Regions from separate parts of the Bacillus cereus group sp. BfR-BA-01316 genome, predicted to be linked through region 2. Evidence: a T-box and tRNA genes for the amino acid it is inferred to sense, from the RefSeq annotation. Region 2 holds a T-box; the other holds one or more tRNA genes.

Region 1 (21,997 bases), on a different contig from region 2:
ACAGGCGAAGAAGTATGCAGAGCGATATTTAGAAGTTGCGGAAGAGAAGGAATTTGTAGAAGATACATTAGAATTGCTTGAGATTATGGAAGAAGAAGCAATGGGTGCGGAAGAGATTGAGGATGAAGATGAGCTAATTGTTATGCAAGAAGAAGCGAACCGCTACATTCGTAACGGACAATTAGAAGAGGCGATTGCTACACTAGAAGTTGTTACGAAAGAATATCCAGAATTTTGGTCGGGCCATAATAATTTAGCGATTGCACATTTTCAATCAGGTAATGTGGATCAAGCGCTTAAGTTAACAGAAATGATTTTAGAGAAAAATCCTGGTAATATGCACGCGCTTTGTAATACGCTTATTTTTCTATATTCAATTGGAGAGCATAAGCAAGTAGAGTCATTAGCAGGGCAGTTAGTTTCGGTATATCCAATTTCATTTGAGCATCGTTTGAAACTTGGAACAACGCTTGCAACAATTGGCCATTTTGAACCTGCATATAAATGGTTCAAAGTATTAAAGCGTCAAGGGTACGAAGGAGACGTTAGTTTTTATTACTGGTTTGCATACTCTGCGTATATGGTGAAGGAACAGCAAGTAGCTGAAAAAATGTGGCAACATGTTGTAGAATTGCATCCTGATAAAAAAGGAAAAGAACCGTGGAATGCACTGAATTTAGCAGATGAAGGACAAAATCTTTTATTTGAAGAGTTACGAAAATCATTTCAGCAAAGTACGACGCTAGAAGAGAAAATGCTAGCTTTATATTTAATGAATGAATTGTCAACACCAGAGAAGGTTGGATTCTTCTTTGATGTAACGCAAGCGAAAAATGGTGTTCCAATCGTATCGCAACTTGCAAAATATTTCTTTTTACTTAATAGTCATAAAAGCATCCCAGCTGATTTACAGCAATTTGAACAGTGCGTACGAATCGCGGATGCATTATACAATTATACGAAAAAAGACGATGAATTAATCGAAGAGTGTTTAAATTTTTGGTTTTGTACGTTCATACGTTTATATACATCTGGAGCGACTTTTACAAATGTGTACGGTTGGTCAGCGGCAATTGAATACATTGTGCGCGGCGAACAAAGGAATAAGATGACACAGGCAGAGCTTGGTGATGTATATAATGTATCTGTAGCGACTGTACGAAAGTATGTGCAGGCTGTTAAGCGCACGCACACGTAGGGTAGGCAAATCATTGGGAAAAAAATGATGCTAACAGTATAATGAGGGTAACTTAATGTGTATGAATGAATGGGAGTGAATAGTGTGTCAGAAGAAAAAATTTATGATGTCATTATTATTGGTGCAGGACCAGCTGGTATGACAGCTGCGGTATATACATCTCGTGCGAATTTAAGCACACTGATGCTTGAGCGTGGTATTCCAGGTGGACAAATGGCAAATACAGAAGATGTAGAGAACTATCCAGGTTATGAGTCTATTTTAGGACCAGACTTATCAAATAAAATGTTTGAGCATGCGAAGAAATTTGGTGCTGAATATGCATACGGTGATGTGAAAGAAATCATCGATGGTAAAGAGTACAAAACAATTATTGCTGGTAAAAAAGAATATAAAGCACGTGCAATTATCGTTGCAAGCGGTGCAGAGTATAAAAAAATTGGTGTGCCAGGTGAAACAGAACTTGGCGGCCGCGGTGTATCATATTGTGCAGTATGTGATGGTGCATTCTTTAAAGGGAAAGAACTTGTTGTTATTGGCGGCGGAGATTCTGCTGTTGAAGAGGGTGTGTTCTTAACACGCTTCGCATCAAAAGTAACAATCGTTCACCGTCGTGACACTCTTCGTGCACAGAAAATTTTACAAGATCGTGCTTTCCAAAATGAGAAAGTAGATTTCATTTGGAATCACACTATAAAAGAAATTAACGATGCAAATGGTAAAGTAGGAAGCGTAACACTTGTAGATGTAAACAGTGGAGAAGAACAAGAAGTTAAAACTGACGGCGTTTTCATATACATCGGTATGTTACCACTATCAAAACCGTTTGTTGAGCTAGGTATTACAAATGAAAATGGTTATGTTGAAACGAACGAGCGTATGGAAACGAAAGTTCCTGGTATTTTCGCAGCTGGTGATGTCCGTGAAAAAATGCTTCGTCAAATTGTAACTGCAACAGGCGATGGTAGTATTGCAGCACAGAGTGCACAGCACTACGTAGAAGAGTTATTAGAAGAATTAAAAACTGTAAAAGAAAAATAAGGGGATTTTTCCTTTTGAGAAGAAAGCTACCGGTAGGTGGCTTTCTTTTTTGTTCAAATGTCAAACTTTTGTCAAAAATAATTAAGAATATAATGATTCTTATTGTTATACTAGAATTTACGGAAAAAATCACTATAAGAAATGAGGAATTTATTCAGTATGGAATGGCGTAATATATATCGTGGATTTTGTATGGGCGTTAGTGATTTAATTCCTGGTGTGAGCGGCGGAACAATCGCTGTTGTGTTAGGGATTTATGAACAATTGCTCGCAGCAATTAGCGGATTCTTTAGTCGTGAATGGAAAAAACATTTAGCATTTTTAATACCACTTGCAGCTGGTGTAGCGGCAGCTTTTCTAACGTTAAGTCACGTTATTAAATATTTATTAGCAAATCATTATGAACCGACTCAATTTTTCTTCCTCGGTTTAATTATTAGTATATTACCGATGTTAATGAGAGAAGCTGATGCAAAGGCAACGTTTAAAGGTAGTCATATTGTCCTGTTAATAATTGCAGCAATTCTTGTTGCAATAACAGCATTCTTTAAACCAGATAAGGCAGCTGATCCAATTACGACGTTAACAATTTTAAATGCAATTGGTTTGTTTTTCGCAGGATGGATGGCTAGTATGGCTATGCTTCTTCCTGGAATTAGTGGATCGTTTATTTTATTAATTATTGGTGTGTATCCAACAGCAATTAACGCTTTAACTACACTCAATTTACCGTTAATCGTGGTTATCGGTGCCGGTGTGATGGCCGGATTTGTTGTAAGTAGTAAAGGAATTAGTTATTTGTTAGATCGTTATAAAAGTATGACATTTGCGGCAATTATTGGGCTCGTTATCGGGTCGATTGTCATTGTGTTCCCAGGCATTCCGACTGGTGGAATTTCAATTGTAAGTTCAATTATTACTTTTATTTTAGGATTTGCGATTGTTACTTATTTCGGTAAGAAATAAGTGTTTTAATCCCCTTAACGATAAAAATCGTTAAGGGGATTTTTATGTAATGTTCATGGGAAGTAAGGTATTTTGATTGATTGTTATAGAAAGAATTTTTACAATTGCTTAGCGAAAGGGGACTGGTACCTTCGTTGTAGCAAACTGTTTTTGATAGTATAATGAAATGAGTATGCAGTGAGAAATTTTGCTGCAAGTAGCTGAGGTGAAGAAACATGCAAAGAGTGACAAACTGTGTGTTAATTAGAGATAATGAAGTACTCTTACTCCAAAAACCTCGCCGAAATTGGTGGGTTGCACCGGGCGGGAAAATGGAGCGTGGTGAGACAGTAAGAGATACCGTTGTTCGCGAGTATCGTGAGGAAACAGGTATTTATTTAAAGAACCCAGCGTTAAAAGGGGTCTTCACCTTTGTCATCCAAGAAGGTGATAAAGTTGTTTCTGAATGGATGATGTTCTCCTTTTTAGCAACAGATTTTGCAGGAGAAAACAAATTAGAGAGCGAAGAAGGCATCATTGGTTGGCATACATTTGATAAAATTGATGATTTAGCAATGGCACCAGGAGATTATCACATTATTGATTATTTAATTAAAGGGAATGGTATAATCTACGGTACATTTGTATATACCCCAGATTTTGAGTTGCTTTCATATCGATTAGATCCGAGTTAAACCTGCAAGGAGAGGATACGATGACAGAGAATAATGATATAAAAATGGTAATTATTACAGGGATGTCTGGAGCTGGAAAAACGGTAGCATTACAAAGTTTTGAAGATTTAGGATATTTTTGTGTAGATAATTTACCACCGATGTTATTGCCGAAGTTTATTGAACTTATGGCGGATTCAAAGGGTAAAATGAATAAAGTAGCACTCGGTATTGATTTACGTGGCCGAGAGTTTTTTGAATATTTATGGGGAGCACTTGATGATTTATCAGAACGTACATGGATTATTCCTCATATTTTATTTTTAGATGCGAAAGATAGCACACTTGTAACTCGCTATAAAGAAACGAGACGTTCGCATCCACTTGCGCCAACTGGCTTGCCGTTAAAGGGAATTGAAGCTGAGCGTGGTCTATTAACTGATATGAAGGCGCGAGCGAATATTGTGCTTGATACGTCTGATTTGAAACCGAAAGAATTACGAGAGAAAATTGTTCACTTATTCTCAACAGAAACTGAGCAAGCATTTCGTGTAAATGTTATGTCATTTGGATTTAAGTACGGAATTCCAATTGATGCTGATTTAGTATTTGATGTTCGTTTTTTACCAAATCCATATTATATTCCACATATGAAGCCATTAACAGGACTGGATGAAGAAGTTTCGTCGTATGTGTTGAAATTTAATGAAACACATAAGTTTTTAGAGAAATTGACGGATCTTATCACTTTCATGCTGCCTCATTATAAAAGAGAAGGCAAGAGTCAACTTGTAATTGCGATTGGATGTACAGGTGGGCAACATCGTTCTGTTACGCTTACAGAGTACCTTGGGAAACATTTGAAACCAGAGTATAGCGTTCATGTATCTCATCGTGATGTGGAGAAGAGAAAGGGCCATTAAGGGATGAAAAAAGAGAGAAAACCTAAAATTGTTATCATGGGGGGTGGAACTGGACTTTCTGTTTTATTAAGAGGATTAAAACAATATCCTGTTGATATTACAGCAGTTGTAACAGTAGCCGACGATGGAGGCAGTTCAGGTAGACTACGTGATGAGCTAGAAATTCCACCTCCAGGTGATATTCGTAACGTACTTGTTGCGTTATCGGATGTAGAACCATTAGTGGAAGCTTTATTTCAGCACCGTTTTACAACTGGAGACGGACTGAAAGGGCATGCGTTAGGAAATTTACTATTGGCAGGTATGACTTCGATTACAGGAGACTTTTACCACGCGATTACGGAAACGAGTAAAGTATTAAATGTCAGAGGACGTGTATTACCAGCAGCGAATCAAAGTGCGGTACTTCATGCAGAATTAGAAGATGGAGAAATTGTAACAGGTGAATCAAAGATTCCTTATTTCGGGAAGAAGATTAATCGTGTCTTTTTAACTCCAGAAGATGTAGAACCGTTATGTGAAACGTTGATGGAAATTAAACGAGCTGATTTGCTTGTTTTCGGTCCAGGAAGTCTGTACACAAGTATATTACCGAATTTAGTTGTTAACAAAATTGGAGACGCTGTTCTTGCTGCAAAAGCGAAGAAGGTATATGTATGTAATGTTATGACGCAAGCGGGCGAAACGAAGGGTTATACTGCGTTTGATCATGTGCAGGCGTTACATGATCATTTAGGTAAACCATTTATCGACACTGCGATTGTAAATAATCGTGATATTCCTCGTGAATTACGTAAGTTATATGAGGAAGAAATGTCGGAACCAGTTGCACTGGATACAGATCGTTTTGCTGAACATAATATTGAAATCATTCAAGATCGATTAGCGAAATATGATGATCGTGTTGTAAGACATGATACATTAAAGTTAGCTTCTATTTTATATTCATTGTTATAAATGAGCGTTGCCTCGTTTGAGGTAACGCTCCTCATTCATATAGGACAAGATTTTTGTTCCAAAGTAATAGTATAAGGAGGTGTTGACTGTGTCATTTGCATCAGAAACAAAGAAAGAGTTGACCAACCTTGAAATGAAGGAATGCTGTGAGAAATCAGAATTATCGGCGTTGCTTCGAATGAACGGATCGCTTTCTTTTTCAAACCGTCGCCTATCTATCGATATTCAAACGGAAAATGCAGCAATTGCAAGAAGGATTTATACGCTTTTGAAAAAAGGATATGATGTGACGGTAGAATTACTTGTTCGTAAAAAAATGCGATTGAAGAAAAATAATGTATATATCGTGCGGCTTGTTGAGAAGTCTCGCGAAATATTAGCAGATCTTCACATTGTTCGAGATGACTTTTCGTTTATTCGAAATATATCGCAGGAATTAATCGAGAAGAAATGTTGTAAACGATCGTATTTACGCGGTGCATTTTTAGCAGGTGGTTCAGTAAATAACCCAGAAACATCATCTTATCATTTAGAGATCTTTTCGTTATATAAGGAACATAATGATTCTATATGTGAACTGATGAACGGATTTGATTTAAATAGTAAGACGTTGGAAAGAAGAAAAGGGTACATTACGTATTTGAAAGAAGCTGAGAAAATTACAGAGTTTTTAAATATTATAGGTGCTCATAATGCACTTTTAAGATTTGAAGATATTCGAATTGTTCGCGATATGCGTAATTCAGTAAATCGTTTAGTTAACTGCGAAACAGCTAATTTAAATAAAACAATTGGTGCAGCGCTAAGGCAAATTGAGAACATCCGCTATATTGATGAGACGGTTGGGCTTGATATTTTGCCAGATAAATTAAGAGAAATTGCACAGTTACGAAGAGATTATCAAGATGTAACATTGAAAGAGTTAGGTGAGATGGTATCCGGGGGGAAAATTAGTAAATCGGGTATTAATCATCGTTTGCGTAAAATCGATGAAATTGCAGAGAAATTACGCGCGGGGGAAACGGTAGCAAAAAAATAAGAGGTTAAAGGGGAAATGGAGCTGTGGTTCAAAAACGGGTTAAAGTTTCATTAAAAAACGGCTTACAAGCACGTCCGGCTGCGTTGTTTGTACAAGAGGCAAATCGCTTTCATTCTGATATTTTCATTGAGAAAGATGGAAAGACAGTTAATGCAAAGAGCATAATGGGGATTATGAGCTTAGCGATCGGAACTGGTAGCATGATTACAATCACAACAGAAGGTTCAGATGCAGAAGAGGCTTTGGAAGCATTAGCTGCATATGTACAATAAAAGGCTATCGCGAATGTGCGATAGCTTTTTAGTTTGCTATTTGCGGGCAGCCTGATTGGTGGGGCTAACAATCAGTGGGGGTACGTGGATGGTTCGCGCTTGTCGAGAATTGTCGGTAAATCGATATGTTGTGTCGAAACGTCGGTAGAATTTGAGTTATGGTCGATATAATTGAAAAATCGCTGATATATTTGGAGAGATACTAGATGGGGTATGTACTGCCCGGGTACATAATAAAAAAGCACCCTGTTACACAGGGTGCTTTCACTTTTAAGTATATCTAGCTCCAGTGGCTAGCTCTTCGTGTCTAAGAACTTTCCGCATAAGAAGGCAAAAAGCGCCTTCTATGCGAAAGAACCTTAGCCAGTCAGGGCTGAACGAGCCACTTCCGCTTTTAGTTATATCTAGCTCCAGCGGCTAGAATCTCCGGTCGTTTCGCCTTTACATTCGAGGCAAAAAGCGCCTCGGATGTAAAGGCTCCAACGCCCTGCGATTCTGAACGAGCCGCCTCCGCTTTTAATTAATTAACGGCTTGTGAAAATCTTATCGATTAAGCCGTATTCTAGAGCTCTTTCTGCTGTCATGAAGTTGTCACGGTCTGTGTCGCGTTGTAGAACTTCAAGTGGTTGACCTGTGCGGTCAGCAAGAATTTGGTTTAATTTTTCACGTAAGAATAGGATGCGTTTTGCAGCGATTTCGATTTCAGTCGCTTGACCTTGTGCACCACCAAGTGGTTGGTGAATCATTACTTCACTGTTAGGAAGAGCGAAACGTTTTCCTTTTTCACCTGCTGCAAGTAAGAATGCACCCATAGATGCAGCCATACCGATACAGATTGTTGATACTTGTGGTTTAATAAACTGCATTGTATCGTAAATTGCCATACCAGCTGTGATAGAACCACCAGGGCTGTTGATATAGATGTGAATATCTTTTTCTGGATCTTGAGATTCCAAGAATAAAAGCTGGGAAACGATTGAGTTTGCTACGTTGTCATCAATTGCGCTACCAAGCATAATGATGCGGTCCTTTAATAGTCGAGAGTAAATATCGTAAGCGCGTTCTCCACGATTTGTTTGTTCAATTACTGTAGGAATTAAATTCATCTGTTATTTCCTCCTTTGAAAGCTTTCTTAGTTTATAATACAATTATGGTCAATAAAGGTCAAACGAAACCACTTTAAATCAAAAAAATATGTAGTTGTATCATGATTTATTCGCTATGTTTTTAAAATTCCCTGCTTATGTATCTTCAACATCATAACCGAATAACATAAATTTAAACGTGATTAAAGGTGTAGAAAAGGCAAAAGAACGCCTTTTTACTGAAGCGTTCTTTCGGTATTTATTCTTTTAAAAGATAGGTTACTTTATTTAAAATTGTTTCGACTTGTTTCGCGTTTTTACTATACATTTCACTTGCTGATTTCGATTTTGTTTCTAAAGAAAATAGTTCAAGATCAGCATGGCATTTTTTTAAAGATGCCAATAGTAAAGGTTTGTTTTGAGGAGAAGGCATTTGGAGTTTATCATTATAAATGTCGATAGTAAGTTGTCCGTATGAATCAACTTGACCGAGAAAGACATTTTCAATGACAACACCGAGTTTTTCTAATTCAGAATGTAACCAAGCGCGATTATGCCCGCTAGCAGAAAGAGGTTCATCTAGTATATTTCCATCCATAATAACGGTTTGCGGTTCTTTTTCGTTTGGCACTTTTAAGCTGATATCTTTTGCTGTAAGTGGTTGGCGATCTTTCTTTAATAATACATTTAATTCTCCACTCGGTTCTAGTACTGCAAATTCAACATCAGCTACGCTGAACGCATCTTTTCCTCGGAGTAGTTCAAGTAATTCGTCACTTGTATATTTTTCTTTCTTTAAGTTATCTTCGAGTATTTTTCCATCTTTTATTAATACGGTAGATTTCCCTTCAAAGAAGTCCCGAGCTGTTTTGTTCTTTAAGGAGAGGATTCCTGTGAAAAAAGGTACCACAGCGAAAATGAGTATCGCAAAGACGCCATGGAAAAATTTTGAATCGAGCCCTGTAGATACTTGGGCAGCGATGTCACCGATTGTCATTCCGGCTATGTATTCAAAAAAGGAGAGCTGAGAGATTTGTCTTTTCCCTAACCATTTCGTAATAGCGAATAAAATGATTAATATGAATACAGAGCGAAGAATAACGAGTGTCCATTCGGGCAGGTGAGACATAGTCATTTCCTCCAGTCTACTTAAAACCCTTTATATTGAGGTTCTTCACGTTCTAATACTGAAATTCTATCCTTTAAATCAGCGATGACGCTGTCCATTTCTAACATACATTCATGAAATACGCGTTTTGATTCTTCATCCTGTGAATTTAATGAAAGGGAGCTTAAACTTGCTTGAGCCCCTCTTACACTGGCAAGGCAAGTTTTTACGCTAGCGATAACAGTCATGCAAACACCTCTTATCCTTTCGGTTTAAATAGTAATGCTCCAATGAAGCCGAAAATAATCGCTGCTGATACACCTGCGCTCGTTACTTTAAACATACCAGTAATTACGCCGACGATTCCATGTTTTGCAGCTTCTTCCATCGCACCGTGAACGAGGGCGTTTCCGAAACTTGTAATTGGTACTGTTGCCCCGGCCCCAGCGAAATCAATTAGTGGTTCATACAAATTGAATCCATCTAATATAGCTCCAGCAACAACGAGTGTTGCCATCGTATGGGCAGGAGTAAGTTTACCGACATCAAACATAAGTTGACCAATTACACATATAAGTCCGCCAATGACGAAAGCCCAGAAAAAAATCATTGTGTTGCACCTCCAAATTCGATCGATACAGCATGAGCGATACATGGAATTGTTTCTTCTTGTTGGAATGTAATGGGAGATAGTAAAGCACCTGTCGCAACAACTAGTATCTTTTTGAATTCTCCTTTTTTCATTCTATTTAATAAATGTCCGTACACGACTGTTGCTGAACAGCCTGGGCCACTTCCGCCGGCTATTACAGGTTGACCTTCTCTATAAATGAGTAGTCCACAATCTTGAAATTGTTCACTTGTTACTTTTGTCCCATGTTTATGTAGTAAGTCATAAGCAATTTCGCGTCCAACGTGTCCGAGGTCGCCTGTTACGATTAAATCGTAGTGAGATGCATCAAGATTTCTTTCTCTTAAATGAGCTTCAATTGTATCGACAGCAGCAGGAGCCATCGCGCCCCCCATATTAAATGGATCTGTTAACCCCATATCAACAATGCGCCCAATTGTGGCGGAAGTTACTCTTGGGCCATGTCCTGTATCACTTAAAATAGCTGCGCCTGCACCGGTCACTGTCCACTGGGCAGTAGGAGGTTTTTGACCACCATATTCAGTTGGATAACGGAATTGTTTTTCCACGGCAGCGTTATGGCTTGATGCACCAGTTAATAAATATTTTGCACCTTTTGCATTTACAATACTTGCGCCAAGTGCTAAGCCTTCCATAGAGGTAGAACAAGCACCGAATAAACCGAGATAAGGTGTACCAAGTGTGCGGCAAGCAAAGCTAGTAGGTGTAATCTGGTTAATTAAATCTCCAGCGAGAACGAATTGAATATCATCTTTTCGAAGTTTCGCTTTTTCTGTAGCACGGCTACAAGCTTCTTCAAACAAAATTTTATGTGCTTTTTCATAGGAATCTTGTCCGAGCCATAAATCTTCATGAAGGGTATCGAAGTCTTCAGGGATTTTTCCCTTTGCCTCAAAGGGGCCACCGACTACACCTGTTGAGATTATAACTGGTTTGTTTTCGAATACCCATGTTCGGTGTCCTTGTAACATTTACAGCCCTCCCCATTGAAAGAGAATGGTTTTAATAAGAGCGATGACGAAAGCTGAAAATACACCAAACAAAATAACTGATCCTGCTAGTTTAAACATGTTACCCCCAACGCCGAGAACAAACCCTTCTGTACGGTGTTCAATACATGCAGCGATAACGGAGTTGCCAAATCCCGTAACAGGCACCGCAGTACCAGCGCCGGCGAATTGCCCAAGGCGATCGTAGACGCCAAATCCCGTCAGTAGCATAGAAATAAAAATAAGAGTTGCAACTGTAGGATTTCCAGCAGATCTTTCAGTGAAATCGAAATAAGTAATATAAAAGGTGGAAATCAGTTGGCCTATTAGACAAATTAATCCCCCGACGAAAAAAGCTTTTATACAATTTTTTAAAACGGGGCGCTTCGGTTCGCGCTGTTGTTCGAATTTTTTATATTCTTGTTGTACAGGTGTTAAATTTTTATCTTTACTAGACATTTCAATCCTTCCTTCTCTTTTAGAAAGCTTAAATATTAGATCCCATTTCTGATTGGATGAGTTTCAATTGTTTTTTTATGCCATCCTTACTTACTTTCTTTTTCTTAATTTTGTTTTCAAGTTCTTCTATGAGCATAAAGATCTTTTTGTCTGTACTTACACGAATATCGAAAGTAGGGTTTTCATCACTTAGCTTCTTTTTTAATTTGCTTCGTAACGGTTTTAAACCAAATCTTTCGTGATGTTCAGGTTTGACGGCTATGTAAAGATCTAAATTTGTATTAACTGCGGTAGCTTCTATAATTCCCTCCGTAGCGAGAGCTTTTTTCTTAGCTTCTTGCGATATAGATTGATTAAAGGATTCTGTACTCATTTTTGTTAACTTGGGGCCCTTTTCTTCTTTCGTTCGTTTTGCTTCTTCTTTCTTTACCTTTTTATCTAATGGGCTATTATCACATCCGGTAAGTGAACCGAATAGGAGCACAAATAACGCGGCTATGATTCCGAGTTTTCGCATTATAATCATTCCATTTCTATTGCATTATGTAATTTGATAGAAAAAGGATGATTGCATATCATCCTTTTTCTCAAATTGTGTACCATTAGATGAAATGGTACTTTCGGTTATTGCTGTGTGTATTGTGGTTCTTCTTGTTGGACTTCTTCAACACGTGGGTTTAAAGAATCAATAATCGTTTGCGTTTGCTGCGCAGCTGTTTGGAAAAGTTGCTTTGCTTGTTGGTTATCCGTATCAAGAGCGAATCCCTCTAAGCTAGCTTGTGCACTTTTTAATCCAGAAACAGTTTGCTTTAGTTTTGTAATTACAGTCATTGAATGAAGCCCCCTTTGGAATATCAATTCAAAGATTATAATTTGTGATTTGGAGTGAATTTATGATTGGGAAAATTAGGATAGAGATGTATTTATATGCTCCTAGCTAAGGTGTGTAAAGGATTAAGGGGATATTTTTATTGATTTAGATGGATTTTATTGCTATTATTATGAGAAGAAAATGAAGTCTGTTTTATAATCATGCGCCCATAGCTCAGTCGGATAGAGCGGTGGTTTCCGGTACCACGTCTGCCGGGGGTTCGAATCCCTCTGGGCGCGTCAAAAAGTCCTAACTTACGTTTTGTAGGTTAGGGCTTTTTTATTTCCCTCTTGTTATATCTAGTTATAGGATTTACTATTAGTATGTGGTGATAATAAATTAGGTTCATTATTTTCTTTCAATATTATTCAAATTTCGGTTGTAAGATGTAAATCTCATTAATACATATAAATTAATAATATTTTGGAATGGGTGTCTGCGTTAGGATTCTCCTTTTACCAAACTTATTGTACAATAGAAACAAGGGGGAGATTAGTTTGAAGGCAAGTCTTTTACAAGAACAAAGCTTACGTTTGGCAATGACACAAGAGTTAAGGCAAGCGATTACAATGCTCCAGTATAATGTACAAGAATTATCGGAGTTTTTGTATGAGCAATCGTTAGAGAATCCCCTTATTGAGTTAGGTGGTTTTGAGAGGGAGAAGAAAAAGAGCTCTAACACAAGTAAAAGTACCAGCAAACAAGTCGACAATCAAATGGAAATCTACAGTGTAGATTCGATAACGATTCAGCAACATTTATTAAATCAACTCCAGTATTATAAAATAGATGAAGAAGAGCGAAAAGCAGCTTCTTTCATTATTATGAACATGGATGGAAATGGCTATTTACAAGAAACAAATGAAGAGCTATCAGAGCTTCTTTCTGCGCCGATCGATGTAGTGGACCGTTCCGTAGAGCTTGTTCAATCGTTAGAGCCAGCAGGGGTAGGTGCGCGTAATATTCAGGAATGTCTATCAATCCAATTGAAGCGCTTACAAAGAAGAAATGGGTTAGCGGAAGAAATTATAGATGATCATTTTAATTATTTCGTTAAGAAAGATTGGCGAAAGCTTGTTCACGCTATGAAGTGTACCAACGAGGAATTACAGGATGCGGTGAACTGTATTACATCATTACAGCCGAAACCAGGTCTTGCATTTTCTTCTGATAAACCACTTTATATCGTGCCTGATATGGCGGTGAAAAAAAATGGCGATCATCTCGTTTTACAGATGAATGAGAGAAATATGCCGAGAATTGAAATTCACTCTGAGTATAGTGCGTTACTAAATAATAGTGAAAGTGAAGTGGCTTCTTACGTATCGGAGAAGTATCAGCATGTGCAATGGATTATGCGCAGTTTGAAACAGAGAAAACAAACACTTCTGCAAGTGATGAATATTATTATGGAAAAACAGCATGATTTCTTCTGGGAAGGTCCAGAGTATTTAAAACCACTTGCTTTAAAAGAGGTGGCGGAAGAGTTAGGTGTGCATGAGTCTACAATTAGTCGTGCAACGCGTAATAAATATGTGCAAACGCCGCACGGTTTATTTGAGATGAAATCGTTCTTTAGTAATGCTATTTCTACGACGGAAGATGAGGCGGTTTCTACAAAGCGTGTGAAACAATTCATTCAAACGCTTGTTGGAGCGGAAAATAAGAAAAAGCCACTTTCGGATCAAAAGATTTCAAAATTATTAGAAGAAGAGCATGAAATCGTTATTTCTCGCAGAACAGTTGCGAAATATAGAGAACAAATGCATATTCCTGCTTCGTCTCTAAGAAAAACAATTGGATAGGTGAAGAAGATGAAAGTTGTACTATATACAAAAAAAGATTGTGGTCTTTGCGAAAAGGCGAAACAAGTTTTAAAGGAAGTACAATATGAATATTCTTTTCAAATTGAGGAAATAGATATATATGAAGATAATGAACTTTTAGAGAAATACCATCTAATGATTCCAGTTGTAGAAATAGGCGGAAGACAAGTAGAATACGGTAACATTCACAAAGGTGTCATAATAAACTATATAAACAATGCAGTTAAGAGTTGAATAAGTTTCTATCTCCTGTTACAATAATACACGTAGCAGGGATTATTTTTTTAACCTAAGTGGGACACAAAATGTCACTATGGGACATAAAGTGACCACGGAGGAAAATGAACCGATGTAGTGAGGAGAAAAGATATGCGCTCATGGATTCAGAACACAAAAAAATTATTACCTGATCTGCTACCTGTTATGCAAACGAGAATGCAAGTGCTTCAGTACATTAGGCTTATGCAGCCGATTGGAAGAAGAAACTTATCTGCAAGTCTCGGTATGACAGAACGAGTATTGCGAAGTGAAGTTCAAGTTTTGAAAGAACAAAACTTAGTTCACGTCGCTTCTTCTGGAATGACTTTGACAGAAGAAGGAACAGCTTTAGTTCTTGCTTTGGAAGACTTTATGAAAGAAATTTCCGGGTTAAAGGTTTTAGAAAAACAACTTAAGGAAACATTAGACTTGGATGAAGTTTTCGTTGTCCCTGGTGATAGTGATGAATCACCTTGGGTCAAACTGGAGATGGGCCGTGCTTGTGTGACTTGTATAAAAGACCGTCTGACAGTGAATAATATCGTTGCTGTGGCTGGAGGAACTACGCTAGCTGCTGCTGCGGACATGATGCAACTTGATTGCAAAGATTTACATATGCTATTTGTCCCAGCACGTGGTGGAATTGGAGAAGGTGTCGAGTTAGAAGCCAATACCATTTGCGCCAAAATGGCACAAAATACGATGAGTAATTATCGCTTATTGTATGTTCCAGATCACGTTAGTAGCGAAGCATATGCGTCTATTGTAATAGAGCCCTCCGTGAAAGAAGTTCTTGAGTTGATTCGATCTTCCAATATCGTCATTCATGGAATTGGTGATGCGTTAACAATGGCACGTCGCAGAAATACTTCAGAAGCAGATTGGTTAAAGATTCAGGCAAGCGAAGCAGTTGGCGAAGCTTTCGGTTACTACTTTAATGAACAAGGAAATGTTGTTCATAAAGTAAGAACAGTTGGTATGCAACTTGAAGATTTACAACATGTATCTCACGTTGTCGCAGTCGCTGGAGGTTCTTCAAAAGCAAAAGCAATACAGGCTGTAATAAAGCAAGGGCACACTTCAATTCTAATTACAGATGAAGGTGCAGCAAAACAATTAACAAAGGGTATTACCCTTTAATATAATCCCCCAAGGAGGAAATTTAAATGACTAAAATTGGTATTAATGGATTTGGACGTATCGGACGTAACGTATTCCGCGCAGCTCTTAACAACTCTGAGGTAGAAGTAGTAGCAATCAACGACTTAACAGATGCTAAAACATTAGCTCACCTTTTAAAATATGATACAGTTCACGGAACTTTAAATGCAGAAGTATCTGCTAACGAAAACAGCATCGTTGTTAACGGTAAAGAAATTAAAGTTATCGCTGAGCGTGACCCAGCTCAATTACCATGGAGCGACTACGGAGTAGAAGTAGTAGTAGAATCTACTGGCCGTTTCACTAAAAAATCAGACGCTGAGAAACACTTAGGTGGATCAGTTAAGAAAGTTATCATCTCAGCTCCAGCTTCTGACGAAGATATCACTGTAGTTATGGGTGTTAACCACGAAGAATACGATGCAGCTAACCACAACGTAGTATCTAATGCTTCTTGTACTACAAACTGTCTAGCTCCATTCGCTAAAGTATTAAACGAAAAATTCGGCGTAAAACGCGGAATGATGACAACAATTCACTCTTACACTAACGACCAACAAATCTTAGACTTACCACACAAAGATTTACGTCGTGCTCGTGCAGCAGCTGAAAACATGATCCCAACATCTACTGGTGCTGCTAAAGCTGTAGCATTAGTATTACCAGAACTTAAAGGTAAATTAAACGGCGGCGCTGTACGTGTTCCAACTGCTAACGTTTCTCTTGTTGACTTAGTTGTTGAACTTGACAAAGAAGTAACAGTTGAAGATGTAAACGCAGCATTCAAAGCAGCTTCTGAAGGCGAATTAAAAGGTATCCTTGGATACAGCGAAGAGCCATTAGTATCTATCGACTATAACGGATGTACAGCTTCTTCTACAATCGATGCATTATCTACAATGGTAATGGAAGGTAACATGGTTAAAGTACTTTCTTGGTACGATAACGAAACTGGTTACTCTAACCGCGTAGTAGACCTAGCTGCATACATGACTTCTAAAGGTCTTTAATTCTTAAGTATATAAGCAATCAATGACAAAACGAGGGAGAGGGTTTGTTCCCTCTCTCTCTTCTTTCGTTTTAGAAGCAAATGTGTTAAGCTTTTGAATGGGTTTTGTCAATCCTAACTAGTAGTCGGAGGGAAATCCAATGAACAAAAAATCAATTCGTGACGTAGATTTAAAAGGTAAGCGCGTATTTTGCCGCGTTGATTTCAACGTACCTATGAAAGAAGGCAAAATTACAGATGAAACTCGTATCCGTGCAGCTCTTCCTACAATTCAATATTTAGTAGAGCAAGGTGCGAAAGTAATTTTAGCAAGTCATTTAGGCCGTCCAAAAGGTCAAGCAGTAGAAGAATTACGTCTTACTCCAGTAGCAGCACGTTTAGGCGAGCTTCTTGGTAAAGATGTTAAAAAAGCGGACGAAGCATTCGGACCAGTTGCACAAGAAATGGTTGCAGCAATGAACGAAGGCGACGTAGTAGTTCTTGAAAACGTACGTTTCTATGCGGGCGAAGAAAAGAACGATGCAGAACTTGCGAAAGAATTTGCAGCTCTTGCTGATATCTTCGTAAACGATGCATTCGGTGCAGCTCACCGTGCTCACGCTTCTACAGCAGGAATCGCAGACTACCTACCAGCAGTATCTGGTTTATTAATGGAAAAAGAGTTAGATGTATTAGGTAAAGCACTTTCTAACCCAGAACGTCCATTCACAGCTATCATCGGTGGTGCGAAAGTAAAAGATAAAATCGGTGTAATTCGTCATCTATTAGACAAAGTAGATAACTTAATCATCGGTGGCGGACTTGCTTACACATTCGTTAAAGCTTTAGGTCATGAGATTGGTCTATCTCTATGTGAAAACGACAAAATTGAACTAGCTAAAGAATTTATGCAACTTGCAAAAGAAAAAGGCGTAAACTTCTATATGCCAGTTGATGTTGTCATCACAGAGGAATTCTCTGAAACTGCAACAACTCAAATCGTTGGTATCGACTCTATCCCTTCTACATGGGAAGGCGTGGACATCGGTCCTAAAACACGTGAAATTTATGCAGATGTAATTAAAAACTCTAAGCTTGTTGTATGGAATGGACCAATGGGTGTATTCGAAATGACTCCATTCGCAGAAGGTACAAAAGCAGTAGGGCAAGCATTAGCAGATGCAGAAGATACATACTCTGTTATCGGCGGTGGTGACTCTGCAGCAGCTGTTGAAAAATTCGGTATGGCTGATAAAATGAGCCACATTTCTACTGGCGGCGGTGCGTCATTAGAATTCATGGAAGGCAAAGAGCTTCCAGGTGTAGTTTGTCTTAACGACAAATAAGTAGCAGCCAAAGAAAAAGGACGGTGCAAAGCATGCGTAAACCAATTATCGCAGGTAACTGGAAAATGAATAAAACTCTATCTGAAGCAGTTAGCTTCGTAGAGGAAGTTAAAGGTCAAATCCCAGCAGCTTCAGCTGTTGATGCAGTAGTTTGCTCTCCAGCTCTATTCCTAGAGCGTCTTGTAGCAAAGACTGAAGGAACTGACTTACAAGTAGGTGCACAAAACATGCACTTCGAAAAAAATGGTGCGTTCACTGGTGAAATTAGCCCAGTAGCACTTAGCGACTTAAAAGTAGGCTACGTAGTACTTGGCCACTCTGAGCGTCGTGAAATGTTTGCTGAAACAGACGAATCAGTAAACAAAAAGACTCTAGCAGCATTTGAACATGGTTTAACACCAATCGTTTGTTGTGGTGAGACTTTAGAAGAGCGCGAAAGCGGAAAAACATTTGATCTAGTAGCAGGTCAAGTGACAAAAGCACTTGCAGGTTTAACAGAAGAGCAAGTTAAAGTAACTGTTATCGCTTATGAGCCAATCTGGGCTATCGGTACAGGTAAATCTTCTTCTTCTGCAGATGCAAATGAAGTATGTGCGCACATCCGTAAAGTTGTTGCAGAAGCTGTTTCTCCAGAAGCTGCAGAAGCTGTTCGTATTCAATACGGCGGTAGCGTAAAACCAGAAAACATTAAAGAGTATATGGCACAATCTGACATCGACGGCGCTTTAGTTGGCGGTGCTAGCTTAGAGCCTGCTTCGTTCTTAGGTCTTCTGGGGGCGGTAAAATGAGAAAGCCAACAGCTTTAATCATTCTTGATGGTTTCGGACTACGTGAAGAAACTTACGGGAATGCTGTAGCACAAGCTAAGAAACCTAATTTTGATGGTTACTGGAACAAATTCCCTCACACAACGCTTACAGCTTGTGGTGAGGAAGTAGGTCTTCCAGCAGGTCAAATGGGTAACTCTGAGGTTGGTCATTTAAATATCGGTGCTGGCCGCGTAGTATATCAAAGCTTAACACGCGTAAACGTTGCAATTCGTGAAGGTGAGTTCGATCAGAACGAAACTTTCCGAAATGCAATTAAAAGCGTGAAAGAAAAAGGTACTGCTCTTCATTTATTTGGTTTACTTTCTGATGGTGGTGTGCACAGTCACATGAACCATATGTTTGCTCTTCTTCGCTTAGCAGCAAAAGAAGGCGTGGAGAAAGTATATATCCATGCATTCTTAGATGGCCGCGATGTTGGACCACAAACAGCAAAAGGTTATATCGATGCAACAAATGAAGTAATTAAAGAAGCAGGAGTAGGACAATTCGCGACTATCTCTGGTCGTTATTACTCCATGGACCGTGACAAGCGTTGGGATCGCGTAGAAAAATGTTACCGTGCTATGGTGAATGGTGAAGGCCCTACTTATAAATCAGCAGAAGAGTGTGTAGAAGACTCTTATGCAAATGGTATATATGATGAATTCGTATTGCCGTCTGTAATTGTTAACGAAGATGACACGCCAGTTGCAACAATCAATAATGATGATGCAGTTATCTTCTATAACTTCCGTCCAGACCGTGCAATTCAAATTGCTCGTGTATTTACAAACGAAGACTTCCGTGAGTTCGATCGTGGTGAAAAAGTACCTCACATTCCTGAATTCGTTTGTATGACACATTTCAGTGAAACTGTAGATGGTTACGTGGCATTCAAGCCAATGAACCTTGATAACACATTAGGTGAAGTTGTTGCGCAAGCGGGATTAAAGCAACTTCGCATCGCGGAAACTGAAAAGTATCCGCACGTTACATTCTTCTTTAGCGGTGGTCGTGAGGCTGAATTCCCAGGAGAAGAGCGTATTTTAATTAACTCACCGAAGGTTGCAACGTATGACTTGAAACCTGAAATGAGCATTTATGAAGTAACGGACGCTTTAGTAAATGAAATCGAAAATGATAAACATGATGTTATCATTCTTAACTTTGCAAACTGTGATATGGTTGGCCATTCTGGGATGATGGAACCAACAATTAAAGCAGTAGAAGCAACTGACGAATGTTTAGGAAAAGTTGTAGAAGCGATTCTTGCAAAAGATGGTGTAGCACTTATTACTGCTGACCATGGTAATGCTGATCAGGAGTTAACTGCTGATGGTGGACCAATGACAGCTCATACAACTAACCCGGTTCCTTTCATCGTTACAAAAAATGATGTAGAGCTTCGTGAAGGTGGTATTTTAGGAGATATCGCACCAACAATGCTTACACTTTTAAATGTGGAACAACCGAAAGAAATGACAGGTAAAACAATTATTAAATAATTTGCTTATATAAAAAGGAGAGAATTTATTATGTCAACAATTATTGATGTTTATGCTCGCGAAGTCCTTGACTCTCGTGGTAACCCAACTGTAGAAGTAGAAGTTTACACAGAAAGCGGCGCATTCGGACGCGCTATCGTACCAAGTGGTGCATCTACTGGTGAGCACGAAGCAGTAGAATTACGTGACGGTGACAAATCTCGTTACCTTGGTAAAGGTGTTATGAACGCAGTAAACAACGTTAATGAAGCAATCGCTCCAGAAATCGTTGGTTTCGACGTAACTGACCAAGCTGGTATCGACCGTGCTATGATCGAATTAGATGGCACTCCAAACAAAGGTAAACTAGGTGCTAACGCTATCCTTGGTGTATCTATGGCAGTAGCTCACGCAGCAGCTGACTTCGTAGGTCTTCCATTATACCGTTACCTTGGTGGATTCAATGCAAAACAATTACCAACTCCAATGATGAACATCATCAACGGTGGTTCTCACGCTGATAACAACGTTGACTTCCAAGAGTTCATGATCTTACCAGTTGGTGCTCCAACATTCAAAGAATCAATCCGTATGGGTGCTGAAGTATTCCATGCACTTAAAGCTGTATTACATGACAAAGGTCTTAACACTGCAGTAGGTGACGAAGGTGGATTCGCTCCAAACCTTGGTTCTAACCGTGAAGCATTAGAAGTAATCATCGAAGCTATCGAAAAAGCTGGTTACAAAGCTGGGGAGAACGTATTCTTAGGAATGGACGTTGCTTCTTCTGAGTTCTACAACAAAGAAACTGGTAAATATGACCTTGCAGGCGAAGGCCGTACTGGCTTAACTTCTGCAGAAATGGTTGATTTCTACGAAGAGCTTTGCAAAGACTTCCCAATCATCTCTATTGAAGATGGTTTAGACGAAAACGACTGGGATGGTCACAAATTATTAACTGAGCGTATCGGTGATAAAGTACAATTAGTTGGTGACGATTTATTCGTAACTAACACTCAAAAACTTGCTGAAGGTATCGAAAAAGGTATCTCTAACTCAATCTTAATTAAAGTTAACCAAATCGGTACTTTAACTGAGACTTTCGAAGCAATCGAAATGGCTAAACGTGCTGGTTACACAGCAGTTGTATCTCACCGTTCTGGTGAAACTGAAGATGCTACAATCGCTGACATCGCAGTTGCAACTAACGCTGGCCAAATCAAAACTGGTTCTATGAGCCGTACTGACCGTATTGCTAAGTACAACCAATTATTACGTATCGAAGACGAGCTAGGCGAAATCGCTGTTTACGCTGGTTTACAATCTTTCTACAATATCAAACGATAATTGTAGAAAATAACGACAGACCGTGAGAAATCACGGTCTGTTTTTTTTATGCTAAAATTGTTCGTCCGTCATAAGTGACATGAAGTATTTAAAGAAGAGATTATAATCAAAATCGATAGCAATTTGCTGCGAGGGCCGATTGATGAATGGGCTTAATCCTACTAAAGAGCGGAAATCACCGATGCTTGCTCCTTGAGCGTAAGATTCGGTCATGACGGTAATTGGTGATTTGTACGGCCATTTCTTTTGGAACATTGCCGTGATCAGCGACAATCCCAACGATTTCAATTTCATCGATAAAGAATGCGAGGAGGAGGGCTATCGTATCATCGATTCCAGGATCACAAAAAACAAGAACTTTTTTAGACATATGTTCACCACCTATCTTTATATATATGTGTGCTAGAGAGAAGGCGGAATAAAAATGGAGTGAAGGATTTTGTTTTATCGAAATAATAACTGCTAAAATTCAGAAAATATAAACTTTATATATTAGGTCAAGGTTTTTGACGTAAATTACATGCGGAAACGCAGTCATATCAAGGGTGTAAGCGTATAATGTAG
Region 2 (10,353 bases):
GTTCCATCTTATTGGTTTGCAGTTCCTTTTATAAAGCTATCTATCGTAGTTGGATTTGGAAGTAAAGTATACGAATATATTGCCAACAATAGAAAACTTGTCCCAGTTGGACACTGCCGTGAAGGGGTTTGTGAAATCCCTACAAAAAAATGAAATCATCGTTATCTTTCTTTTGCACCTATTAATAGAGCGTGATATGATGAATTTGGAATGAAAGTTGAAGGAGAGATTACAAGATGTCAAATGCATATGAAGAATACATGCGTCAAATGGTAATTCCAATGCGTCAAGAGTTAGTGCGTTCTGGATTTGAAGAGTTAACTACAGAAGAAGCTGTAACAGAATTTATGGAGAATGCATCAGGTACAACTTTAGTAGTTGTAAACTCTGTTTGTGGTTGTGCAGCTGGTTTAGCACGCCCATCAGCAGGTCAAGCGGTTGTTCGTGCTGAAAAACAACCTGAGCATCTTGTAACTGTATTTGCAGGTCAAGATAAAGATGCTACTGCAAAAATGCGTGAATACTTCGGAGAAATTCCTCCATCTTCACCATCTATGGCATTACTAAAAGGAAAAGAAGTTGTTCACTTCATTCACCGTCATGAAATTGAAGGTGCAACTATGGACGAAATTATTACGAACTTAGAACAAGCTTTCGAAAAGAATTGCTAAAGAAGGGGGAGAGTAAATCTCCCTCTTTTCTTTATATAGAGGTGACACAATGATAGTAACAACAGCAGGAAGAACAAATAAAGAAATGACAGCTTATGCAAATAAGGTAGCGGCAGAATTAAAGAGTCCTTTCGTTTTACGTAATGATATACCTGTGCACAAACTGCATGAGCAGTATGAACAAGATGTGCTTATCGTAGGGAAAAACCGATTAGCTATTTATCCAAAGGGTACGGAAGAGTCGTTTTTCTTTCATCCAAACTCAGCGATGTTTCGTGTGAAAAGGTTAATGCGCGGAGAACATGATCCGTTTATACAAGCTGCCAAATTAGAGAGCGGAATGACAGTATTAGATTGTACGCTCGGTATGGCATCAGATAGTATTGTAGCTAGTTATGTTGTTGGTGAAAGTGGAAAGGTAACAGGACTTGAAGGCAATGAATATATGGCTTATATTATGAAAAATGGTTTAAAAACATGGTCTTCATCTGTTTCTGAAATCGATGAGGCAATGCAAAGAATTGATGTAAAACAAACGGAGCATTTCGCATTTTTAACGCAATGTGAAGATAATAGTTATGACGTCGTATACCTTGATCCGATGTTTGAAGAAACTGTCATAGAATCAGATGGAATTAAAGGGTTAAAACACTTCGCTTTGTATCATGATATTACTGATGAAACAATTGCGGAAGCGAAGCGTGTGGCGAGAAAGCGTGTCGTTCTGAAAGATCATTTCCGTAGTTCTAGATTTGAAAAACACAATTTTCACGTATATAAAAGAAAAAGTGCAAAGTTTCACTTTGGTGTAATTGACCCTTGCTAATTGTTTGAAAAGATGTATAATAAGCAATAATTAATTAAATATACTGTCTGTGATGAAGAGAGTAGTCTTTTTCAGAAGGAAAGCGAGCTAGGGATGGTGTGAGCCTAGTGCAGAAGAAAAAGATGAAGCGCACTTCGGAGACGCTTCTTGAACGAATAGTAGAGTAAGCCGAGGCCCCCTGTCCTCGTTATAAACGGGAAAGTGGTTCGGAATGAACAACAAGGGTGGTACCACGGGTTAAAACTCGTCTCTTTTTTAGAGACGAGTTTTTTGTGTTTTAAAAAATAAGGAGGTTACAGTATGGAGTATAAAACGCAGTTTGCGAAGAGCTTATCAAATATTATTACGAACGAATTAACGCAAAATCAAATTTTAGATTTAATCGAAACACCAAAACAAGATGAATTCGGTGATGCAGCGTTCCCATGTTTTTCACTAGCGAAACAATATAAAAAATCACCAGCTACTATCGCAAAGGAAGTTGCGGAGAAATTAAATGACCCATTTTTTACGAAAATAGAGGCTGTTGGCCCGTATGTAAACGTCTTTTTTAATCGTCAAACAGTAAGTGATGAAGTATTAAAAACAATTTTAGCGGAGAAAGAAGAGTACGGTCAAAATCACTTTGGATGTGAAAAAACGGTAGTTATCGATTATTCCTCTCCTAATATCGCGAAACCTTTTTCAATGGGGCATTTACGTTCTACAATGATCGGTAATTCGCTGAAACATATCGCCGAAAAATGTGGATATGAAGTTGTAGGAATCAATTATATTGGAGATTGGGGAACACAGTTTGGGAAGTTAATTACTGCATATAAAAAATGGGGAAATGAAGAAATAGTTAAAGAGGATCCAATACGTGAGTTATTTAAGCTATATGTTCAGTTTCATGAAGAAGTAAAAGAGAACAAAAAACTAGAAGAAGAAGGACGCTCATGGTTTAAAAAACTAGAAGAAGGAAATGAAGAAGCAGTTGAACTTTGGAATTGGTTCCGTCATGAGTCTTTAAAAGAATTTTCTCGTATTTATGAACTTCTCGGTGTGGAATTTACAAATTTTCAAGGAGAAGCTTTCTATAACGATAAAATGGAAGACTTTGTTGGGATTTTAGAAGAGCACGACTTACTGGAAGAATCAGAAGGGGCATTAGTCGTTAATTTAGAAGAAGAAGGTATGCCGCCATGCTTAATTAGAAAATCAGATGGTGCTACCATTTACGCAACACGTGACTTAACGGCAGCTGTGTATCGTCAAAACACATACGAATTTGATAAAGCGCTATATGTAGTTGGCCCAGAACAAAGTTTACATTTTAATCAATTTTTCACTGTATTAAAAAAGCTTGGTTATGACTGGGTCAATGGTATGGAACATGTACCATTCGGGTTCATATTAAAAGACGGTAAGAAAATGTCGACACGTAAGGGCAGAATTATTTTATTAGAAGAAGTGCTAGAAGAAGCTGTTGCACTTGCGGAACAAAATATTGAAGAGAAAAATCCGAATTTAAAACAAAAAGAAGACGTGGCAAAACAAGTCGGTGTTGGAGCAATTATCTTCCACGATTTAAAAAATGAGCGTATGCATAATATCGAATTTTCATTAGAAAATATGTTGAAATTTGAAGGAGAAACAGGACCGTATGTACAGTACACGCATGCGCGTGCGTGTTCAATTTTAAGAAAAGAAAGTGTGGAATTTGAAACGTGTAATTTTGAATTAAAAGACGATTACAGCTGGAGTGTAGTAAAATTACTCAACAAATTCCCGCAAGTAATTGAAGCGGCCTTCAACAAAAATGAGCCATCTATTATTTCAAAATATGTATTAGATGTAGCACAAGCGTTCAATAAATATTATGGAAATGTTCGTATTTTAGAAGAGAACGAAGAAAAAGAGAGTAGACTCGCATTAGCTTATGCTGTGACGGTTGTATTAAAAGAAGGCTTACGTTTACTTGGGATGGGTGCTCCTGAGGAGATGTAAAAAGAAACGGAAAGAATCCATTTAATGTACAATGACAATTATATACGTTACTTTGGTAATGAACTGTGAATGATATATACAAAATAAGTGTAATATAGAAACAAAAAAACAAACCGGATGAATCATTTATCCGGTTTGTTTTTTTGCTTTTTTGAATAAACCTCTTAACTATAAGGAGTTATATGATACGAAGTGTAAGAACTCTATAATTTTGTTGCGAAATCAATTAAAATATTTGTAGAGAGGATGGTTCGTATTGATCAGAGATTTCATTTTACATATTCCTTGTCATAGAATACCGAAAAGGAGTTTCCATAAATTACAAAAACACATACCTTTATGTGCACGATGCACAGGTATGCTTATTGGTTTCTGTATGTTTCCAATTTACTTTTTAATAACCTCTTCGTTTACTCTCCCATTAATGCTATTCTTTTTTGCTCAAATTCCTTTACTCATCGATGGATTCACCCAAAAGTGGAAATGGAGAAACAGCACAAATTTGCTAAGAGTAACGACCGGCTTATTAAGTGGTAATGGTATGGGACTATTTATTGCATCTAGTATTATATGGATTATATCTTAAACCACATATCAACGGAGGTAGCTACTTATATGTTTTGGATCTATTTAATTCTAATTTTCATTTCAGGAGGAAGTGGAATCGGTTTTATTATTCATGAAAAATATACAGAAGCAATAATAGCGTTTGTTATTTGCGTATTATTTATTGGACTACTATATTATTATCTTAAAAGAAGAAAAAAGAAGAGAAATTTTGATTGTAGCAATTTAGATTGTACTGATTGTTTAGATTGTGATTGTACTGATTAAGCTTTTACTTATCTATATGTCTTTAATAAGTAAAAAAGGCTAGCGTATTTTTAAAGATGTACTGGCCTTTTGTTTAAAATTCTCCTATATGTGCTTGTAATCCCCGGATATTTAATACTCTTTCGATTTCTTCTTTATCTTCTGTATTAATAAAGCTTTCCTTTTCGTGAGAACACGTTATTAACCATTTTTTTCTGGATTTAAAGAATGATAAATCCTCCGGTAAGTAAGGCATTACCCATTCATATAAAGAATTAGATAATTCCTTCAGGACGTTTTTAGCGTTGGCATCAGCGTAATAGAAATACACTTTTGCTGTTTGATTATCGCCTAAAATAGTACTGGCCCACTCAGATTGCTCAGTCATTTCTTTGAATGAACCTTCTAGTTTCATTAAGACGGGCTCAAAAGAGTGTAACGGTCCCATATCATTTCTTAAAACTAAATGGAATTCATCACAAATGTCAAAAGCTAAGTCTAGTAAATCAACATAAGTTTGTTGTTTCGGATTGGAATCTATTACTATCATATATTATCTCCTTTCCTCAACCTTACATAATAATGTTATTTATTGGGATTATTACGAATTATATACAATTATTATCTTATCGAACCACTAATATGCACACAAGGTTTTTCTGTATGATTGGGATTAATAATTATTTTTAAAAATTAGTTTATCGATTAGGCGGGGAGATATAAAGTACATGTATTATGTATTGTTTTTATTTGGTCTTAACTATCTAAAATTTCAACAAAAGTGTAGGAATATATCTATAATATAGAGAACTTTAGTTGTGTATATAAAAGGGGGCCGTTAGACTTGGAAGAGTATGATTGGAATAGTAGGCTAGCGTATTTAAGAAATACGAGAGATTTATATTATAACGATGATTATTTAAGTTTTTTAGTCAATTCAGTTTGGAAGATTACTGAACCTGTACATATTGTTGATTATGGTTGTGGATATGGTTATTTAGGTTTAATTTTGTTGCCTTTACTTCCAAATGGATCAAAGTATACAGGCATTGATAGCGGGGAAGCATTAATAGCTGAAGCGAGAGAGTTGTTTCGTACACTTCCATATGAATCTGAATTTCTTGAGGGGGATGCTACAGAAATTGAATTGAAAAATAAATACGATATAGCTGTCAGTCATGCTTTCTTATTACATATGAATTCGCCCAAAACGATGTTGCAAAAAATGATAAATTCAATTGAGGAGGGCGGAAAGATAATATGTTTTGAACCGAATTGGATTTCTAATATGTCTTCATACACGCTAGATGGAGTAATTCAATCGGAAATTATCCGGCTTGGTGTTTTGCAGAAGCTATTTGAAGAAGATGCACATAGAAGTGGTAAAGATGGCAATATTGGTATGAAGATACCGATATATTTAAGTGAATTAGGTGTTAAAAATATTGCATGTAGAGTAAGCGATAAAGTGAATTTTTTAGACTCTAATATAAATCAAAATGAGAAGCAAGGTTTATATAATTCTCTAAAAGAAGAGGGAATCGCTAGTAATCCAGGTGAGAAACAACAATTTATAAACCGTTTAATGAGTAGGGGCTTAACGTTTGCTGAAGCACTCGCTCAATATGAAGCAGAACTACGATTTTTTGAAGTGTTTCATATACACTCTTCTTTGTTATATGCTCCAAATATGAGGATTACTTTTGGGGAAGTTAAGTGATAAATACCATACTAGAAAAGTAGGGGATATAATGAGAATTGCTACTTTTAATATTTGGAATCATGAAACATTGTGGTCTGAAAGGTTAGAGGCTATTTGTGAAGAAGTCCAAAATATTGCTCCTCATATTTTAGCAATTCAAGAAGTTCGGAGTTGTATTAATGAAGAAAAGAAGACAAATGGTGCACAATATCTTGCGGATCAAATAAATTATCCATTTTGTATATTTAAAGAGTATCCAGATTCTCCAGATGAAGACCTAGCTTTTTTAAGTAAAATTCCTATCTTAGCTGAAGAAGCTATTTGGGAAACCGATATAGAGGAATCGAATTATTGTGCCATTCGAATCATGTTAAAATATAAAGAGTATAATCTCGGGATAACGAATGTTCATTTAAATTGGAAATCTAGTAAGGTAAGACAAGAGCAAATGAATACCGTGAATAATTGGATTAAAAACAGAGTTAGTGGCTACGAATTATTATGTGGTGATTTTAATGATGATCCACATTCAGGGGTGCATCAATACTTAATAAGTAATCAATGGATAGATGTGGCTCAGCTTAAAGAAAATCAAGATAACATTCTTGCCCAGCCAACGTTAGATTATGGAAAGAATACAAATTTAATAGGGGATGAAAAGCAAGGAGAACGATATGATTGGGTTATGATACAAGAAAATGACGCGTTTGAATTTCCAAATATAGAAGATGTATCTATATTTGCGGATTCAGCATTAACTTCATCATGCGTATTCCCAAGTGATCATTACGGTGTTTTTGTGGATTTAAAATTTGAAAAGTGAAACAAAAGGGAAGTTGTTCCAAAGGTAATTTGGAACAACCGCCCTAATATTATGAAATTGAAGATAGGATGATTGTCGTTTTTGTCGGTAAATCGATATATCTTGTCGAGTCGTTGATATTTTTTGAGTTACGATAGATATATTTGAAAAATCGTTGATATATTGTAAATTACGATAGATATATTCAGGAAATCGTTGATATAATTTCATTCACTGAATGAAGCCTCAAAAAAGAAGATAAAACCCATCTTCGAATAATACATGTTATTTCATCAAATTAAACAAAATCCCCATAAAAATCAATGTTTTTAAGATATTTAGTTATAAACTTGAATAATATTAAATTATATCGTTCATTATATGAGGTTTTAGTTGAATGCATACTATATGATGTGTAAAATCTAAGCAAGTAGGTTAGAATACTGCTTGCAAATGGCAGTATAAATAATAATTTGAGGTGAATGCATGCTAGATTTTAAGCAATTAGAGATTTGTTTGAAAGAAAAGAGATTTGTAGATGGATTACAGGAGATAAATAATGAAATTGCACATATAAAAGAAACGAAAAAGTTATCATACGTGAAGAACTGGCTTTATAACGTTGCATCATTTGCGGAGTTTGATACATTAATTCGTCTTGCTGATGAAGGTTTGATGCATCAATATAGCTCCTTTTTAATTCGTTATACGTATAAAAAATTCCCGAATATGAGAACGCTCTCTTTATATTGTGATGAGTTAATTGATGAGCGTAAAATTCTTGATGCTGAACAATTATTAAAAGATTCTTTGGAAGAGGTAAATGAAGAAGAAACTGATGCGGATGTTTTAACGAAAGCATATTTTACGTTAGTTAGATGTTTGTTAGATATGAAGCGAAATGAAGAGGCCTATGCCTATATGCAAAAGGCGGAAAAGTATAGTACACGTGCAGTTTTTGATAAATGGGGTTACTTATATATACAGACTGGTGAGTGGGAGAAGGCAGAGGAACAACTTTTATCCGGTCAGCAGCATAAAGATTGTGAAGAGTTAGCTACGTACTTATTGGCGCAATTATATGCATATAAAGGTGAACAGCAGCGAGCATTACAACTCATTAATGATGCGATTGCAAAGTTCCCTCAAGTACCATATTTCTATTTTGAAAAAGTAAAATATTTATTAGATTTAGGGCGCTATGAAGAAATGTTAGCGGTAATAGATAAAATGAATCATATGCTTCCGCATCATGCATATACAACTTATTTTATACATTTACGTGCAGAAGCATTTTATAAAATGAATAATATTCACGATTTGCAAGCACTATTGAAAAGTGAAAAGAGTTTAAAAAATTCTCTATATCATCATATAGAAAAAAATCCTGATGGAAAAAAGGTGCGCTTACCGATAGTTCCGGTTGTACAAAAGGATAACTATTGCGTTCCGACTAGTTTGGAAATGATGTTAGGGGTATGGGGAGAAAAACGTACGCAAGATGAAATTGCACAACATATTTTTGATGTAACAGGTTCTAAGTTTTCAGATACAGTTACATATATAGAAGAGCAAGGTTACGAATATCGTTATTTTCAAGGGAATGAGGAAAATTATAAGAAATTACTCAATCAAGGTATTCCCGTTTTATTAAGTATAGATATTGAGCACGCTTCCCATGTACAAGTGCTTTCTGGTTATGACGATGTACTGCAAGCTTTTTATATTCAAGATCCGAATTTCTTGGAACCGATTCTTGTGGAATATGATAAGTTGCAAGAAAAATATCGTTATACAGATTGTTTAGCTATTACGTTTATACCAAAAGATAGAATGGAACAACTTTCATTTTTAAATGAGGAAGAACACACTTATTATAAAACAATCTTTTCTCTTACAGATCATTTAGCTGAGCAAGATAAAGAGGGAATTGAAAAGTTAGTACTATTTTTAAAAGAAACAAGTGAAAATCCAAACACTTGGCTATATACGATTAAACATTTAGATGCTGAAGTAGATAAAGATTTTATTCAGTTTTGTATAGAAAAATTAATGGAAAAGTTTCCGAGCTCTGACTTTGTGAAATTGCATAGTGCACAGTGTTTTATTCGTCTGCAAGATATGGAAAAAGCAGGACATATGCTTCAAAGTGTGGAGAAGAAAAGCAATCAAGCGTTGTATCATTTTATAAATGGACGTTATTCTTTTGAGCAAGATAATTATGCAGAAGCGATTGCTAGTTTTCGTTCATCATTACAATTGGATGCAGATCAACCAGTTGCGTGGAGTTTCTTAGCATTATCATACATGTATATGGATCAATCTGAAAAGGGGCTAGAGTATTCTCTAACAGCTATAGAACGTAGCCCAGAAAGGTTTACACTTGTAAATCACGGTTTAATTTTAATAGATTTAGAACGATATGAAGAAGCATATGGATTCTTTAATGATTTATTAAAAGAATATAAGTATGAAGCGCACATATGGTATGAACGTGCAAGATGTGCTCAGCATTTAGGAAAAGTGTATTTGGCGGTAAAAGGACTTAAAGTAGCAATTCAATTAGATAAAACAGCAGCCTATTTATATACGAAGCTTTCGGAAATCTATGAATCAGATTTGGATGATGGGAAAAGTACGAAGGAAATTTTATTACAAGGAATTCAAAATTGTGAAGATCAGGCATCTTTATATGTTCGTTTAGGAGATGTGCATTTTCAAAATGATGAACTTGAAGAAGCGGAAACTATATATAAGCGTTCTTTAGAAGAAAATAATGAAGATGTATATTCTCATTTCGGTTTAACTCAAGTTTATATGGCAAAGGAACAATATGAGGATGCAAAAAACTATATTGTTAGTATCAATAAGCAATTTGAAGACAATCAAGATTTCCTTATGAATGCTGGAATGGTGCTATGGGATGCTGAAATTGCATTAGGCGAGGATGAAAAAGAGTTAAAACTTGCACTTTCTAAATTAGAGAACGGTATACGAAGAGTATACGCTAATATAGCGAGCGTGTTGGATGAGTATGTAAATCGAATAAAAGACACAGCTTTTGTGCAACGGGGCATAGCGTTTTTAAGAACGTTAGAAAAAGAGAAAACGGATGTAATTGAATACGGTTGTTACGCTGGTGTTTTATATGAATCTATTGGACAGTATGATCAGGCGATAAAGCGGTATAATAATGCACTTAAGAAAAAACAAGATTCATTGCCGTATTTCCGTATCGGTGAAACATTCATGGCGTTAGGGCAATTTCAAGAAGCGAAGCATGCATATGAAACATGTTTAGAAATGAATAAGAATTTCTTAGGTGTACATTTGCAGCTTGCTGAAATATACGAAAAAGAAGAGAATCGTTCCAAAGAACAAAGTCATATGATCCAGGCGATGAAAGAAGAACCAATGCATATAAATATGGAATATTTAGCGCAGCTTTCAGTAGAAATGAATCTTCAGGAAGAATTGCTAGTTGAATTAGAAAAATTAGCGGAAGAAGTTCCTGAAACATGGCGTTTAGATGCGATTGCATACGTGTTTG

What was found. A T-box is a leader RNA that pairs with one kind of tRNA and senses whether it is charged. The one in region 2 lies ahead of argS (arginine--tRNA ligase), so its partner is inferred to be a tRNA-Arg.
Positions count from the first base shown of each region.
Region 1: it has a tRNA-Arg gene. The T-box ahead of argS (arginine--tRNA ligase) is inferred to sense a tRNA for this amino acid. The anticodon was not compared.

Region 1 is NZ_JAKUGX010000001.1:94,671-116,667, forward strand. It holds gene MR071_RS00450 (tetratricopeptide repeat protein) at 1-1,198, shown strand, start outside; gene trxB (thioredoxin-disulfide reductase) at 1,283-2,239, shown strand; gene MR071_RS00460 (DUF368 domain-containing protein) at 2,399-3,205, shown strand; gene MR071_RS00465 (NUDIX hydrolase) at 3,421-3,879, shown strand; gene rapZ (RNase adapter RapZ) at 3,900-4,781, shown strand; gene MR071_RS00475 (gluconeogenesis factor YvcK family protein) at 4,785-5,738, shown strand; gene whiA (DNA-binding protein WhiA) at 5,827-6,777, shown strand; gene MR071_RS00485 (HPr family phosphocarrier protein) at 6,801-7,049, shown strand; gene clpP (ATP-dependent Clp endopeptidase proteolytic subunit ClpP) at 7,574-8,155, opposite strand; gene MR071_RS00495 (DUF421 domain-containing protein) at 8,395-9,264, opposite strand; gene MR071_RS00500 (DUF1657 domain-containing protein) at 9,285-9,491, opposite strand; gene spoVAE (stage V sporulation protein AE) at 9,503-9,853, opposite strand; gene spoVAD (stage V sporulation protein AD) at 9,850-10,866, opposite strand; gene spoVAC (stage V sporulation protein AC) at 10,867-11,343, opposite strand; gene MR071_RS00520 (YhcN/YlaJ family sporulation lipoprotein) at 11,372-11,860, opposite strand; gene MR071_RS00525 (DUF1657 domain-containing protein) at 11,968-12,174, opposite strand; tRNA gene MR071_RS00530 (tRNA-Arg) at 12,378-12,453, shown strand; gene rpoN (RNA polymerase factor sigma-54) at 12,712-14,019, shown strand; gene MR071_RS00540 (glutaredoxin family protein) at 14,029-14,274, shown strand; gene cggR (gapA transcriptional regulator CggR) at 14,410-15,438, shown strand; gene gap (type I glyceraldehyde-3-phosphate dehydrogenase) at 15,465-16,469, shown strand; gene MR071_RS00555 (phosphoglycerate kinase) at 16,609-17,793, shown strand; gene tpiA (triose-phosphate isomerase) at 17,826-18,581, shown strand; gene gpmI (2,3-bisphosphoglycerate-independent phosphoglycerate mutase) at 18,578-20,107, shown strand; gene eno (phosphopyruvate hydratase) at 20,138-21,433, shown strand; partial or broken gene MR071_RS25700 (nucleoside hydrolase) at 21,485-21,667, opposite strand; partial or broken gene MR071_RS25705 (nucleoside hydrolase) at 21,651-21,803, opposite strand.
Region 2 is NZ_JAKUGX010000015.1:79,735-90,087, reverse strand. It holds gene MR071_RS13680 (thiol-disulfide oxidoreductase DCC family protein) at 1-153, shown strand, start outside; gene MR071_RS13675 (BrxA/BrxB family bacilliredoxin) at 237-671, shown strand; gene MR071_RS13670 (class I SAM-dependent methyltransferase) at 721-1,497, shown strand; T-box leader at 1,538-1,752, shown strand; gene argS (arginine--tRNA ligase) at 1,798-3,486, shown strand; gene MR071_RS13660 (DUF2085 domain-containing protein) at 3,743-4,072, shown strand; gene MR071_RS13655 (hypothetical protein) at 4,102-4,320, shown strand; gene MR071_RS13650 (stage III sporulation protein AH) at 4,394-4,849, opposite strand; gene MR071_RS13645 (class I SAM-dependent methyltransferase) at 5,144-6,019, shown strand; gene MR071_RS13640 (endonuclease/exonuclease/phosphatase family protein) at 6,051-6,824, shown strand; gene MR071_RS13635 (bacteriocin-processing peptidase family protein) at 7,290-10,353, shown strand, end outside.